Parazoarcus communis: one gene and its partner. The protein of the gene in region 1 interacts with the protein of each later gene in a pairwise test. Links are inferred from orthologs where the notes say so. Each region holds a gene or a part of one and is shown on either strand. Other genes may lie near its edges.

Region 1 (7,310 bases):
GGGCAAAATCCTCGCCCGAACGTAGCCGCGCCATCACCTTCTCCGCACGCTCGCGCAGCCGGGCGATCTGCTCCGGGCTGGCACTTTCGGGCGCGCGCAACAGGATGTGCGCGAGCTGGAATTCGATGCCGGAGAAGGCATCCGGATTGTTGGTCAGGAAATTCTCGATTTCCGCATCGGTTACGACAACCTTGTTGTCGACCTCGCGCTCGCGCAAGCGAGTCAGCACGATCTCGGTACGGATCTCGTTGCGAAACCGGCTCCAGCTCACGCCATCGCGTTCAAGCGCAGCACGCAGTTCGGTCGCAGAGAGCTTGTTGTTCTCGGCAATCCGGGCAATAGCGCGCTCAAGCATGCCGTCGTCGACACGCAGCGAGGTTTCACGCGCAAGTTGCAACTGCGCACGCTCGACGATGAGCCGCTCCAGCAACTGGCGCTCGAGCACCTCAGCAGGCGGCAACTGACCGCCCTGACGCTGAAGCTGGCGCGTCGCCTGCGCAACACGCTCACGCAGTTGCAGGGCGGTAATCACCTCATTGTTGACAACGGCGACGATACGATCGACTTCGATCGCCTTGACAGCGGCATGGGCCGGCAATGCGAGTGCAGCACAAGACAGGCCGACGGCCACCAGGGCACGGGAACGGGACAGGAATCGGTTCATGGTTTCTCTATGAAATGGGCCGCAGACGGTCATTCGACGCCGAAGACACGGTTACCGCCGGACTCGTTGATCTTGCCATAGCCCGGCACACTGCGTTTGATCAGGTTGACCGGACTGGTGCCGATGCTGGCAAGGTCGTTGAGTTCGAGTTGAATGAAGACTGACTTGGTCACATCGTTGGCATCAGTCGCGAAGCGGTGCATCGCCACCCGCACGACCCAGCAGCCGCCATCGTACTCAATGCCGCCAATCGCTTCGGTCAGACGATCTTCCTTGAGCGAATGCGTCAGGCGGGTCACACCGTACCAGCGCCCGCCAAGCGGCCACTGGCCGGAGATATCGAGGTCACGCAAGGTGTCCTTCGTATAGCGGTAGCTCAGGTTCAAGGTCTTGGCAAAGCCGGGCTGGTAACGCAGCGTGGTGTTGAAGCGCTCGGTACGGTCGTCACGCGGGTTGTACTGCCACAGGGACTCGAGGGTGGCGTCGGTCGCAATCCTGCCACTGAAACCGGCAAGGACGTCGGCCCGTTTACTGGTACGCGCGGTTTCGTTCTCAACCAGCGTTCCGCTCTCGTCGTAGTAGTTGCTCGTGACGCGCTGATCTTCGAAGTAATAGCGCTGACCAAGCAGGAACTTCATCCACTCCTCACCGGTTTCGGGATTGATCAATCGCGAGGTCACCGCTGCAGTCAGCTGGTTGGCGTTGGCAATACGGTCACTACCGGAGTAGAGGTTCTCGGAAAAGATCTGCGCAAAGCCAAAGTCGTAGCTACTGGTGTCAAACAGCGGAATATCGTCCTGATAACGGTAGGCCGTCTTCAGGTAGTAGAGCCTCGGCTCCAGCGTCTGGATGACATCGCGACCAAAGAAATTGGCTTCACGCTCGAACGTCATGCCCGAGTCGATCGAGAAAATGGGAATCGAGCGGGTAATTGAATCCCGCAGCGTTGCCGTCGGATCACGGTCTATGTTGTAGCTGGTGTAATGCACGCCGATTTTCGGCGTGATGTAGTAGCCCGAGCGCTCGATCGGCAGCGACAGCTGTGGATACGCCACGAAACGGGTAGCGTCGGGGTTGTCCTCGTCCGGGTGTGAAAAATTGACGAACTCGCTGTTCCACGCAAGATTCAGCCCCCCTGGGAGATCAGGCCGCGATGCATTGAGCTGCAACTGCGGCAATCTGCGATACGGCGTGGTGACCGTTTCATCCGGATCGGGGTTCAGGGTCTGATAACTCTGGACCAGCGCGGACGCACTCCACCACTCGCTGCCGGTGTAGATCAGACGCCCTTCACGCAGCAGGTTCACTTTGGAGGCGATCGAGATGTTGGAGCTCAGGTCCTCGAAGTAATCGTCATCGGAAACCCCGTTCAGGTCGAGCGAGCCATACAGTGTCGGTGTAATCCATTGCTGGTGCTGAAGCGAGCCGAGCGTGCGCTCTTCGCCAGTCTTGTTGTCGCGCGACAACCATTCGGCACTCACATCACCGCGGTAGGTTTCACCCATGTAGCGGACTTCACCACCAAGCTGAAGTCCACGCTGACTCATCCAGCGCGGTGTGATCGTCGCATCGTAGTTGGGCGCGATATTCCAGTAGTACGGCACGGCAAGGTCGAAACCGGTGGTGTTCGAGTAACCGATGGTCGGTGGCAGCACACCCGACTGCCGCTGCCCTGCCAGGGGAAACTCCGCCCACGGCATCCAGAACAGCGGTACGCCCTGAAACACGACGGTGCTGTCACGTGCCACGCCCAGGTCGCGATCGTAGTCCAGCGACATGTCCCCGGCCTTGATGTACCAGTCCGGATCGTCGACGCTACAGGTAGACCAGGTGGCATTTTCGGCGCGGTACTGGTTCTCGCCTTCAAAGTAGAGGACGCTCGCGCGCCCGCCACCGTTAACCTCGCGCGGCGGGTCACCCTGCTCCAGCGGCTCGCGGGTTCGAACGATCGAGTAGCGCGGCGCATCGAAGGAGCCGGTGCGCTCACCCAGCACGATAGACGCCGACGGACCGGACATCTCGTCCCTGCCCTGGCGCAGGCGCACATTGCCTTCGGCCACGGCTTCATCGGTCGGCTCGCGATAGATCAGCTTGTCGGCTGTCAGCAACAGCTCGCCGCGCTGCAACTCGGCATCGCCATCGGCAACGAGTTCGACCGCGCGGGTGCCGCTGATACGAACCGCGCTCACCTCCGTCGCGCCCGATGCAGCCTTGGTGCTCTGCACGACGGGCTCCGGACGCGTCGGCGTAAGCGCAGCAGGCTTCGCCTTGGCGGCAGGCGCCACAGGTGCCGTTGCGCCCGCTGCCTTCACCGGTTCGCGCGTTGCCGGCATCGCCGGCTCAACCCGTTGCACGGCCTGCGGCTTCACTTCGCGCACTTCGACGCCAGTGTTTGCCGCTGCAGCCGGTTTCGAAGTCGTCGCAGCATCGGTTTTCGTGCCCCGTGCGGTTACCGGGTTACGAATCAGGTCCGGCGACACCACCAGCGCCGGCATGTCGGCAGCCATGGCAGAGCCGGACATCCAGCACAACAGTAGCGGAATCAGTCGCATCCGCGTGTTCAAACCCAAGTCTGGCAAAGCGAACCCCAGTCGGCAGAATGTGAACGACTGCCCGCACAGGCAGCCGTATTGATAAACTCGCGAATTCTACACGAACGATCGCGGAGAACCTGCTTGCCCAGACTCGCCCAACTCCAGCACTGGCTCGACGGCCAGCTTTCCGGCCGCAGCTACGAGCTCAGTCCGGCCTCGGCCGATGCCAGTTTCAGGCGCTATTTTCGCATTCGTTTCGCTGACGGCAGCCCCAGCCTGATCGTGATGGATGCACCGCCGGCACAGGAAGACTGCCACCCCTGGCTGGCCATCGCCGGGTTGTTCCGTACTGCCGGCGTACACGTCCCCGACGTCCTTGCGGAAGACCTGCAGCAGGGCTTCCTACTTCTCTCGGACCTCGGCAGCACGACCTATCTGTCTGCATTGCAGGCGCCCGGGTGCGATCAGATTCAGGCGGCCCATCTGTATGCAGACGCAATCGGCTCGCTGATTGCGATCCAGGCTGCCAGCCGGCCGGACGTCCTGCCCGAATATTCCGAAACGCTGCTCAGACGCGAACTGATGCTGTTCCCGGAATGGTATATCGGCCACCACAAGAAAATGACGCTGGACGCCAAGGACGAGGCCACGCTGATGTCCGCCTTCGACCAGATCATCGCGGCCAACCTCTCACAGCCACGGGTGTTCGTTCACCGGGACTACCATTCCCGCAATTTGATGCACATCGAGGACGGCACCAACCCGGGCGTCATCGACTTCCAGGATGCGGTCTACGGGCCGATCACCTACGACCTCGTCTCCCTGCTCAAGGACGCCTACATTCGCTGGGACGAGGACTTTGCGCTGGATATTCTCGCGCGCTACTGGGAAACGGCGCGCCAGCTCGGCCTGCCGGTACGCGAGGATTTCGGCGATTTCCATCGCGATTACGAATGGATGGGTGTCCAGCGCCACCTGAAGGTGCTCGGCATCTTTGCCCGGCTGAGCCATCGCGACGGCAAGGAGGCCTATCTCCAGGACATGCCGCTGGTAATGGAATACCTGCGCAAGGCCTGCGACCGCTATCGGGCGCTGGGCCCGCTGCTCAAGGTCATCGACAAGCTCGACCCGGTTCCGGTCCAGTACGGTTACACCTTCTGATGAAGGCAATGATCCTCGCTGCCGGCCGCGGCGAGCGCATGCGACCGCTCACCGACGACTGCCCGAAGCCGCTGCTGATGGCAGGCGGAAAGCCGCTGATCGTGTGGCATATCGAGCGCCTGCGCGACGCTGGTATCCGCGAGCTGGTCATCAACCATGCGCACCTCGGACATCAGCTCGAAGCCGCACTTGGCGATGGCAGCGCCTTGGGCGTTTCCATCGCCTGGTCCCCGGAGACCAGCGCACTCGAAACCGCCGGCGGCATCCGCAAGGCGCTTCCACTGCTCGGCGACAGCGCCTTCATCGCGGTCAATGGCGATGTGTACTGTGACGTCGATTTCACTGCCTTGCAGACGGCCGCCAAGTGCCTGGGCGCCAGCGCCGACCTTGCCCACCTCGTTCTGGTCGCCAACCCCGAGCACAACGTCGATGGCGATTTCGCGCTTGAGGCCGGACGGGTGCTTGCACAAGGGGCGCCACGGCTCACCTTCTCGGGCGTCGGCGCCTATCATCCGCAGCTCTTCGGCGAACTCGCCGCAGATGTCCCTGCCAAGCTCGCCCCGCTGCTACGCTTGGCGATGGAGGCAGGCCGGGTCAGCGGCATTGTGCATACCGGCCGGTGGATCGATGTCGGCACACCGCAGCGCCTGGAGGCGCTCGACGCCCTGCTTACCCGCGCAGCCAGGCCGACCGAAAGACCATCCTGAATCGCGCCGCACCTTTTCCCGAACCGGCGGTCGGAGTCTGGGTCGCCGACACGTGCCATAATTTCACCATGAACGCACTGACAGACCCCCTGCACCTGGACACCCTTCCCTTCCGCGCCCGTCGCGAGCGTCTGCTGGCGCGAATGGATGCAGCCGGCGGCGGCATCGCCATCCTGCCCACCGCACCGGAACGCACGCGCAACCGCGATGCGCACTACCCCTATCGCCACGACAGCTACTTCTACTACCTGAGCGGCTTCCGTGAGCCGGAAGCGGTACTGGTACTGATTGCGGGCGATGCGCCGAAGCAGATTCTTTTCTGCCGCGAGAAGAACGAAGAGCGCGAAATCTGGGATGGTTACCGCCACGGGCCGGAAGCGGCCAGTGCCCTGTTCGGCTTCGACGAAGCATGGACCATCGGCGAACTCGAAAAGCGCTTGCCCGACCTGCTCGCAAACCAGGCCGTGCTGTGGTGCGGACTGGGCTACGACAACGAGTGGGACGCGCGGATCATGACCGCACTCAACGCAGTGCGCGCCAACGCCCGTACCGGCGTCACGCCACCGCACTCGGTGCGCGACCTGCGCGCCGACCTCGACGAGATGCGCCTGATCAAGGACGCCAGCGAACTGAACACGATGCGCCGCGCCGCGAGCATTTCGGCTGCAGCCCACTGCCGCGCGATGCAGCAGACGCAACCGGGCCGCTTCGAATACGAGATCGAGGCAGAACTGCTGCATGCGTTCCGCTCGAACGGCAGCCAGGCGCCTGCCTACACCTCGATCGTCGCCAGCGGCGCGAACGCCTGTGTGCTGCATTACGTCGAGAACGAGCGCCGAATGCGCGATGGCGAACTGCTGCTGATCGATGCCGGCTGCGAACTCGACGGCTACGCCTCCGACATCACCCGCACTTTCCCGGTCAACGGTCGTTTCAGTGGCCCGCAACGGGATGTCTACGAACTGGTGCTGGCATCCCAGCATGCAGCAAAGGCAGCCATCCGACCCGGCGCACACTGGAACGAGGCCCACGAAGCCGCTGTCGAGGTACTCGCCCGCGGCATGGTTGACCTCGGCCTGCTCCGCGGCAGCTTCGACGAAGTCATGGAAAAGGGCGATTACCGCCGCTTCTACATGCATCGCACCGGGCACTGGCTGGGCATGGACGTGCACGACGCCGGCGAATACAAGCTCGCAGGCGAGTGGCGCCCACTTGAGCCTGGCATGGTGCTGACGGTCGAGCCCGGCTGCTACATCCGCCCGTCGGCCGACGTGCCCGAGGCATTCTGGAACATCGGCATCCGCATCGAGGACGACGCGGTCGTCACCGCAGATGGCTGCGAGTACATCACCGATGGCGTGCCGCGCGAAATCGATCAGATCGAAGCCCTGATGCGGGACCAGGCCGATGCAGCGGCATGACCTCCTGATCGTCGGCGCCGGCCCGGTCGGGCTGGCGCTGGCGCTGTTTCTCAAAGACGCCGGACTGGACATCATCCTGGCCGACACCCGGGCCAGAAACGCAGCCACCGAGGACCCCCGCATCCTCGCGCTGGCGCATGGAACCCGCCTCACGCTCGAACAGCTTGGCGTGTGGCAAGGCCTGCCGGCCACCCCGATCAAGACCATCCACATCTCGCAGCAGGGCAGCTTCGGTCGAGCCATGCTGCACGCAGCGGATTACGATATTCCCGCGCTGGGGCACGTCATGCCGGCCGGGGCGCTGGCTGGCGCGCTGCGACGCAAGGTGGACGAAGCCGGCATTCGGGTTCTCGACGAAACCAAAGTCAGCCATCTCGCGCCTGGCGCGGACGACGTCATCGCCAGCCTCAAAGGGCGGCACGCCGGCACGCTGTCCGTGCAACTGGCAGCCTGCGCCGAAGGCGGCATGAACGCTGGCGACGATGAAATGGTCGAGCACGACTACCACCAGCATGCACTGATTTCCCAGGTCGCCGTCTCGGGCGGCCACCGCAACACCGCCTTTGAGCGCTTCACCAGCGCAGGACCGGCAGCATTGCTGCCCTGCGCACAGGGCTTCGCAGTCGTCCATGTCGTCGCCGCCGACGCTGCCGACAGCCTGCTCGAACTCGACGACCACACCTACCTTTCCCGCCTTCAGGCCATCTTCGGCCATCGCGTAAGCCTGACCGCCGTCACTGATCGTCTGCGCTACCCGCTCGTGCTGCGCTACCGCAAAACTCCGGTCGGACAGCGCACGGTGTGGCTCGGCAACGCGGCACAG
Region 2 (7,370 bases), 1.7 Mb from region 1 along the record:
TCGAGCAGGCGCAGGCTATGCAGCCCTGCCAGCCGCGCGGCCTCTACGGTCAGCGCACGCGCACCCTCATCGAAGGATGCCGGCACCGTGAGCACGATCTCCTGTGCTTCAAGCGGAGCCTGCGGGAAATGCTGCAGCCACGCCGCACGCACATGCGCAAGATAGCTCGCACTCGCCGCCAGCGGCGACACCTTGGCCACATCATCGCCCGCGCCCCACGGCAGGATGGGCGCGAGCCGATCGACTGCGCCGTGCGACAGCCAGCTCTTGGCGCTGGACACCACCCGCCCCGGCACCTGCGCCCCGAGATCGCGCGCGAGGGCGCCGAGCACCGCCTGCTCGACACCGGCGAGATCGGGCGCTGCCCATGGCAAGGCAGTGTCTCCCGCCGCCAGCTCCCCCTTTGCGGGGTGATAGCGCAAGGAGGGCAGCATCGGCCGCCCGGCCACCGCACCCGGCGCCACGAGCTGGTTGATGGACAGCAGCTGAATCTCGTCACTGCCCGGCGCCGCGTAGGCGACGACCGTATTGCTGGTGCCGAGGTCGATACCGACGCGGTAACGCATCGACCGCCCGGCACCGACATCGCTGGAACGCGTGCTCACTTCAGGCGGACGCCTCCGCACGCACCTCAAACTCGACCTTCCAGCGCTGCTCGCCATCGACCGGCAAGGCCTCCAGCTCCAGCGTACCGGCTTCGGTGACCCGTGCATGCAGCCTCACCCGCACGATCTCGCCTGCAGCGCGGCCTTCGGCAGGCAGGGTGGCCTCGATCTCGTCGAGTTCCTGCAATTCATCGACCGACCACATGTCGAGCAGCGTGCCAACCTGATCCGTGCGTCGCACCGACGAACCGAAGAAACGGAACCGCACCGGTTCGCCCACCACCAGCCCGAACTCCTGAGCCGGCAGCGCAGCCTCGGTACCCTCCTCCATGCCGAATGGCGCGAGGCACAGGGCCTCGATCGGCGGCTCCATGCCGGGTACGGCAGGCATGCTCGACTCGACCGCCACGTAGTAGGCCCGCGCCGTACCGCCGCGAATCCTCACACCGCGGCCGCGACGCACGTAACCGTAGTAGGCCGCACCGCGCGCAACCGCGAGATCGAGATCGGCGCCGCCGAGCAGCCGTGCCGGCGGCGCACCTTCGGCCGTCAGCCAGGATTCGAGCGTGGCCAGCAGACGGTCGGCAAGCAGGCCGGACTTCAACACACCGCCGTTGAACAGCACCGCGGTGGGATGCAGAAAGCTCGCGTCGTGAGGCTGCGCCGTGTCGAAGCCCTCAAGCGCCGCCGTGGCCTCACGCTGGCGGGTCAGGAAAGCGGCCAGATGCCGGGTGATGGCGGCATCCTGCGCATAGGGCAGGCCCAGTTGCGTGAGCGCTGCACGCGCACGGACCTGAGGATGCTCGGACACTGACACCTGGGGGAAGAAGCCATTGAGCAGCACGGCATCGAGTTCGCTGCGGGTCAGCTCGGTGCGGACCGAACCGCCAATCAGCTTGGCGCCGCGGCTAGGCACCACCAGCGCAACCGCGTCGTCTTCCGGCTCGGCCAGCAGCTTTTCCTTGGCCCCGCGGCAGGCGTGCGCAAGTGCCCGGGTCTGCCATGCGTCGAGCCGCGTTCCCTGCTCGGCCAGCTTGCGCACCACGCCATAGGCGAGTGCCAGATCCATGTTGTCGCCGCCCAGCAGGATGTGGTCGCCCACTGCCACACGGTGCGGTTCCAGGTTACCGTCACGCTCAACCACGGCGATCAGCGACAGGTCGGTCGTGCCCCCGCCGATATCGACCACCAGGATGATGTCACCCAGCTTCACGTCCTTGCGCCAGCCGCCGCCGCTGCTCTGAATCCAGCTGTAGAGCGCAGCCTGCGGTTCTTCGAGCAGGGTCAGACGGGTGTAGCCGGCAGCGGCTGCAGCCTCGGCGGTGAGTTCGCGCGCCACCGGATCGAAGGATGCCGGAATGGTGACGGTGACATCCTGCTCGGCAAACGGCGCCTCGGGGTGCGCAGCATTCCAGGCCTCGCGCAGGTGCTCGAGGTAGCGTACCGACGCGTCGAAGGGCGAGATGCGCGCGACCTCTTCGGGCGCATCGGCGGGCAGAATGGGCCCGCGCCGGTCAACGCCGGGATGACACAGCCAGCTCTTCGCGCTCGCCACCATGCGGATCGGGGTACCCGCGCCACGCGCACGCGCAAAGGCGCCCACGGCGAAATCCTGATCCGCGGTCCATGGCAGGGCGAGATCGCCCGGCGCGAGTTCGCTGGCATGCGGCAGATAGACGAAGGACGGCAACAGCGGCATGGCCTCGACTGCGCCCGGCCCCGTCAGCTGCGGCACGGAGAAAACCTCCAGCGCGGCCGCCTCGCCGTCACTGGTCGCGGTGTCGACGTACGACAGCGCGCAGTGAGTGGTGCCAAGGTCGATGCCGATCGTATAGCGTGGCGCGGTTTCCGCAGCGCCACTGACCGCTTCAGTGTTGTCACTCATAGCTCGACCTCCGCCGGGGCGATGATGGAGGGGTCATGACTATCGGACAGACTTGGCAGACGGGTATCGCTGACACGCCAGCCGCGATGGGTCAGTTGCCCGCTGAAGGGCGGCTGGCCGACGACGTTTCCGCTCAATCGAATCGCCGCAGCGTCGAAGCCGGCGGCCAGGGTGACGCGCTCACCTTCGCTTTCAGCACGCACCGGCTGCAGGCTGAAGTGCTCGCGCAGGGTCTTGCGACAACCTTCATGCACCAGACGTGCGGCCGCACCGATGTCGGCATCGGAGTAGGCGGCAATGTCTTCCTCGACGAAATCGACCAGACGCGCCTCGCGCTGCAGCAGGCCGAGCAGTTGCAGCGCCGACTCGGGCGACGCCTGATGCAAGGTGCTGACAGCGGGTGCGACAACCGCGGCTGCCGGTTCATGCTCGGCAGCCGGTGCAGGCTTCGGTTCGGGTGCGCCTGCGCGCAGGCGGCGAATGCCTGCGGCCAGTTCGGCATTGCCGATAATCGCGAAAAAGGTGCCGAAGGCGAGCGAAATACGGCCGAGCAATGAGGGGTTTGAGTCAGTCATGCGGGCGCTCCTGGATCATGGGGTGAGCTGGCGGATCGTCGAATCGCAGTTGCGGAGGCACACTGCGTCCTCGCGCCGGGTGCGCGGGCGTCGATTCCGACCGGTATTTTGCACCGCAATATAACCCATCCGCAGCCATCTGCCAGCGCCCCGCCCGATCTGCCGGACGTCGATACCATCAAGTTCAGACCGCAGATGTCGCACCCAGCGCAGCTCGCACGACGCATACGGCGTGAATACGCGGCTTGCATCGCGTCACGTACGCAGAGCCCATTCGGCCGTCCGGGACTTCGCATTCACCCGGGCGCAGGCAGCGAATCGCGGGATCAGTCCGGGCCGGTCACCCCCGGGAAGGAATATTCGGCGGAATCGACGCCAGCACAGCCACCAGCAAGCGCCAGGCCTGCTCCACGCTGGCCACCTCGACCCGCTCGCCAGGTGCGTGCGCACCGCGTATGTTCGGCCCGAAGGAGATCATGTCCATGTCCGGCCAGATCGCGGTCAGGATGCCGCACTCCAGACCCGCATGAATCACCTTCACCGCAGCTTCACCGCCGAACTCGCGTCGATACACCGTCTGGAACAAGGCGAGCAGGCCGGAATCCGGGTTGGGCGCCCACCCGGGATAGGGCTCGCGCACGCTGGCAGCCATGCCGGCGAGGGAAAACAGGCTGACGATCTCGGCCGCCAGTTCCCGAGTGCCGGCGTCGAGCAAGGAGCGCACCATCAGCGTGGCGTGGATACGCGCTGCATCCACACGCAGCACACCGAGATTGCTTGAGGTTTCGACCACGCCGGGCACCCGTTGGCTCATGCGCCTCACCCCGTGCGGCGCCACATGCAGGGCAGCCAGCACACGCCGGCCGGCGTCGTCGCTGAGCACCCGCGACGGCACACCCGGTTCCGGCAGCAGGCGCAGACGAAACCCGTCATCCACCCCGCCCAGCTCTTCGGCAATGTCGTCGCGGGCACGTGCCAGCGCAGCCTGCAGTGCCTCGGCACCGCCGTCCGCCAGCACGATCAAGGCCTGCGCTTCTCGCGCAAGGGCATTGCGCGCAGTGCCGCCCTCCAGCGTCGCCACCCGGTAGTCCACCCCGGCTGCAGCCAGCGTCTGCAGCACCCGCAGCAGCAGCTTGATAGCATTGCCACGCTGCAGATGGATATCCACGCCCGAGTGCCCGCCGCGCAGGCCATCCACCACAACACGCACCGCCTGATGTCTCATAGCCACTGGCTCCGACTCAAGCGCGGCTTCGATCACCACGTCCGCGCCACCCGCGCAGCCAAGATAGAACTCGCCCCAGTCCTCAGTATCGATATTGATCAGCAAACGCCCGCGCACGGCATCCGGCTTCAGCCCGTGGGCGCCGCTCATGCCCGATTCCTCGTCGAGCGTCAGCAGGACTTCCAGCGCCGGATGCGCAACATCGTCCGATTCCAGCGCGGCCAGCGCGAGCGCGACCCCGATGCCGTTATCCGCCCCAAGCGTGGTGTCGTCGGCCACCAGCCAGCCATCACGCAGTTCTGCCTTGATGGAATCGTGCATGAAGTCATGGCTGCTGCCGCCATTCTTCTGGCACACCATGTCGAGATGGCCCTGCAGCACCACGCCAGGGTGGTTTTCATAGCCCGGCGTGGCGGGCTTGGACAGGATCAGGTTACCGGTCGAATCGATCTTAACGCCGAGCCCGCGCGCCTGCGCCCAGGCCGCAAGCTCATCCCGTATCGCCTGTTCATGCCGGGAGGGCCGCGGAATGCGACACAGCGTGGAAAAATGCCGCCATACGGCAGCCGGTTCAAGCCTGGACAGGTCCATCCTGTACATCCTATTCAGTCGAAACAACGGCCGACACTGTGTCGCCCGCGCGCAGATCGTTCTCCCGAAAAGGATAACGCGTTTGCGGTGCGAGATCGCGTCCCGCATGCCGGACCGGTCCGCCACCTCTGGCGCACCGGTCTGTTACTCCGTAAGACATACCAATTTACAAGTAATTACCTTGCGTAACAGCCCTGATGCGAAGGATGGCCTAATGTCGGTCTCACGCTGCGGGACTCGACGCGGAGTATTTTCAGCCTTACCGGGAGCAGCCAGACATGAACATCCGCATTCCGAAACAGACAGCTCGCTGGACCCTTCCGCTGATCCTCGCGCTTTCGGTGAGCGCGTGTGTGGTCGCACCCGCCGAGCCCTATTACGATCGTGGCGACACGATCTACGTCACACCGCCACCTCGTGTCGAATACCGAGGCTATCCGCCGTCGATTGGCTATATCTGGATCGAAGGCAACTGGACCTGGAGCGGGCATCGCCACGAGTGGGTTCCGGGTCGTTGGGCGCCGCCCTCCCGTCATGCCTACGAACTCCAGCGTCGGGAGCGCATGCTCGAGATCGAGCGCACGCGGGTGCTGCAGCAGCGTCAGGCGCTGGCGATAGAGCGCGAACGTACTCAGCGCGCCCGCGCCGCCGAGCAGGCGCAACGGGAACAAGCTCTGCGGGATCGCGCCGCGCAAGAGCAACGTGAGCACGCACGGCGTGAGCGCGCTGCAGTTCAAGAGCAGGACCGCAGCGCACACGACCGCGACCGCGGACGTGAGCAGAACACGCGGGAACGGGGGCAGGAGCGAAGCCAGCAGCGCACGGACCGGCAGGAAACTCGACAGACCGAACCGGACACGCGTAACCGGCAGGATCGCCGTCGTGACGACGCCCAGACAAACGAGCGCAGTCGCGACCGGAGCGACTCTCGTACCGGGCGATCGCGAGACGATGAACGGGGTAGCGGCGAGCGTCGAAACTAGACCACAGGCGGCCACCGGCTCAGGACGACGGCGTTCACAACGACACTGCGCCAGCGTCACCACCGGGGTGACGCCGGCATGCCGGAAGCGCACAATGCCAGAAACGGCAATATCGGAGGCCGCCTCAGTGCGCATTCAGGTCTGATCTTGCCCCAGCTTCCTCATTACCGCGACCCGAACATGATCGAACCCCTGCTCCTGACCTCTGCGCGGATTGTCACCTTCTTCAATCAGCAGTTGCTGACCAATGCAAGCGGCTTCTTCTTCGAACGTAATGACCGGCTGTTTGTGGTCACCAGCAGGCATGTCGTGTGCGACCTTGCCAGCCTCCACCAGCCGAACCGGATCGAGATCGAGCTGCATATGGATGCAGACAATCTCGCCGAATCGACCGGTTTCTCGATACCGCTCTACATCGATGGCAAGAGCACCTGGCGCGAGGGGCTCGACAATGCCGGCAATATCGATGTTGCCGTGATCGAGATCGATCGCACGGCACTGCCTGAAGAAGCCATCTATCACGCCTTCACGCCGGAGCACCTGCTTGGGCACTTCGACCAGGTCGAAGTCGGCACCTCCTTGCTGGTGGTCGGTTTTCCGCTGGGTTTTCACGACACTCTCAGCCACATGCCCGTCGTACGCCATGCCATCATCGCGTCCTCGTTCGGTTTGCGCTTTCAGGGCAATGGCTACTTTCTCACCGATGCGCGCACCCATCGCGGCACCAGCGGCGCCCCGGTCGTGATGCGCATCGAGCACCCCGACGACGAACACACCGAACTACCGTGGATGCTGCTCGGCATTCATTCGGCACGCCTCGATGTCGGCTCCCGCGACCAGCTAGTGGACGAGGCCCTGGGTCTGAACTGCGCCTGGTATGCCGATATCCTGCTGACCCTTACAGAGAACTAGGCCATATCGGCCAGTGCATGACCAGGCTTATTTTCAGGCCGACGGTTTCCACGCCCCTTGCGGCCTATACTGAAGAAGCGTCTGCATCTGCAGGCGCCAATCAGGAGAACCATCATGGGCAAGGCACAACACAGCAACAAGGAAGCGCGAAAAGAACCCGCGTTGAGCCCGAAAGAAAAGAAGGCGGCCAAGCAGGCCAAGAAACACGAATCGGACGTCAAGCCGCTCGTTCCCGGCCGTTAAGCGCGTATCGCGCCGCAGGCCTCTGCGCTTTGCACGGGCCGGCTGATTACTCTTCCAGCAGCATCTTCTTCAGGTAGTCCGGCAAGCCGGACAGCACCAGCGTATCGGAGGCGCGGTCGTACTGGATCGCGCCCGAGCGCAATCCGCTGCGATCAAATTCCAGCTTCCATTGTTCGCCACTGGCGCGAAAGCGTACCAGCGGGCGAATGGCACGGCGGTCGGGCACAAAACCGCTGCTCAGCTTGATGGCTTCTGAATTGAGCGCCGTATCCAGCCGCTCCGGCTGCTCTGGCCACACCTGACGTGCGATTTCGTCAAGCGCAACCGGCTCGCCCGTCTCCCCCAGTTCAT

What was found.
Region 2: the proteins of pepP (region 1) and CEW87_RS19910 interact in binary tests that used the Escherichia coli proteins (3 or more experiments, as listed by UniProt). The link is inferred for Parazoarcus communis from one-to-one orthologs.

What each region holds. Positions count from the first base shown.
Region 1 is NZ_CP022188.1:2,652,446-2,659,755, reverse strand. The notes cover bases 4,476-7,310. They hold pepP (Xaa-Pro aminopeptidase), read left to right. Parts: upstream 4,476-5,134; coding sequence 5,135-6,487; downstream 6,488-7,310. Other genes in these bases: CEW87_RS12165 (FAD-dependent monooxygenase), read left to right, coding at 6,474-7,310; murU (N-acetylmuramate alpha-1-phosphate uridylyltransferase MurU), read left to right, coding at 4,476-5,066. Also shown: CEW87_RS12190 (peptidylprolyl isomerase), read right to left, coding at 1-664; CEW87_RS12185 (LPS-assembly protein LptD), read right to left, coding at 694-3,216; CEW87_RS12180 (aminoglycoside phosphotransferase family protein), read left to right, coding at 3,340-4,359; more of murU, read left to right, coding at 4,368-4,475.
Region 2 is NZ_CP022188.1:4,378,830-4,386,199, forward strand. The notes cover bases 2,644-5,538. They hold CEW87_RS19910 (aminoacyl-histidine dipeptidase), read right to left. Parts: upstream 4,882-5,538; coding sequence 3,406-4,881; downstream 2,644-3,405. Other genes in these bases: CEW87_RS19905 (DUF2760 domain-containing protein), read right to left, coding at 2,644-3,065; CEW87_RS19915 (YXWGXW repeat-containing protein), read left to right, coding at 5,160-5,538. In the rest of the region: CEW87_RS19895 (Hsp70 family protein), read right to left, coding at 1-605; CEW87_RS19900 (Hsp70 family protein), read right to left, coding at 607-2,490; more of CEW87_RS19905, read right to left, coding at 2,487-2,643; more of CEW87_RS19915, read left to right, coding at 5,539-5,864; CEW87_RS19920 (S1 family peptidase), read left to right, coding at 6,012-6,776; CEW87_RS22905 (hypothetical protein), read left to right, coding at 6,891-7,019; CEW87_RS19925 (nucleoid-associated protein), read right to left, coding at 7,066-7,370. UniProt on the Escherichia coli protein: Dipeptidase with broad substrate specificity. Requires dipeptide substrates with an unblocked N-terminus and the amino group in the alpha or beta position.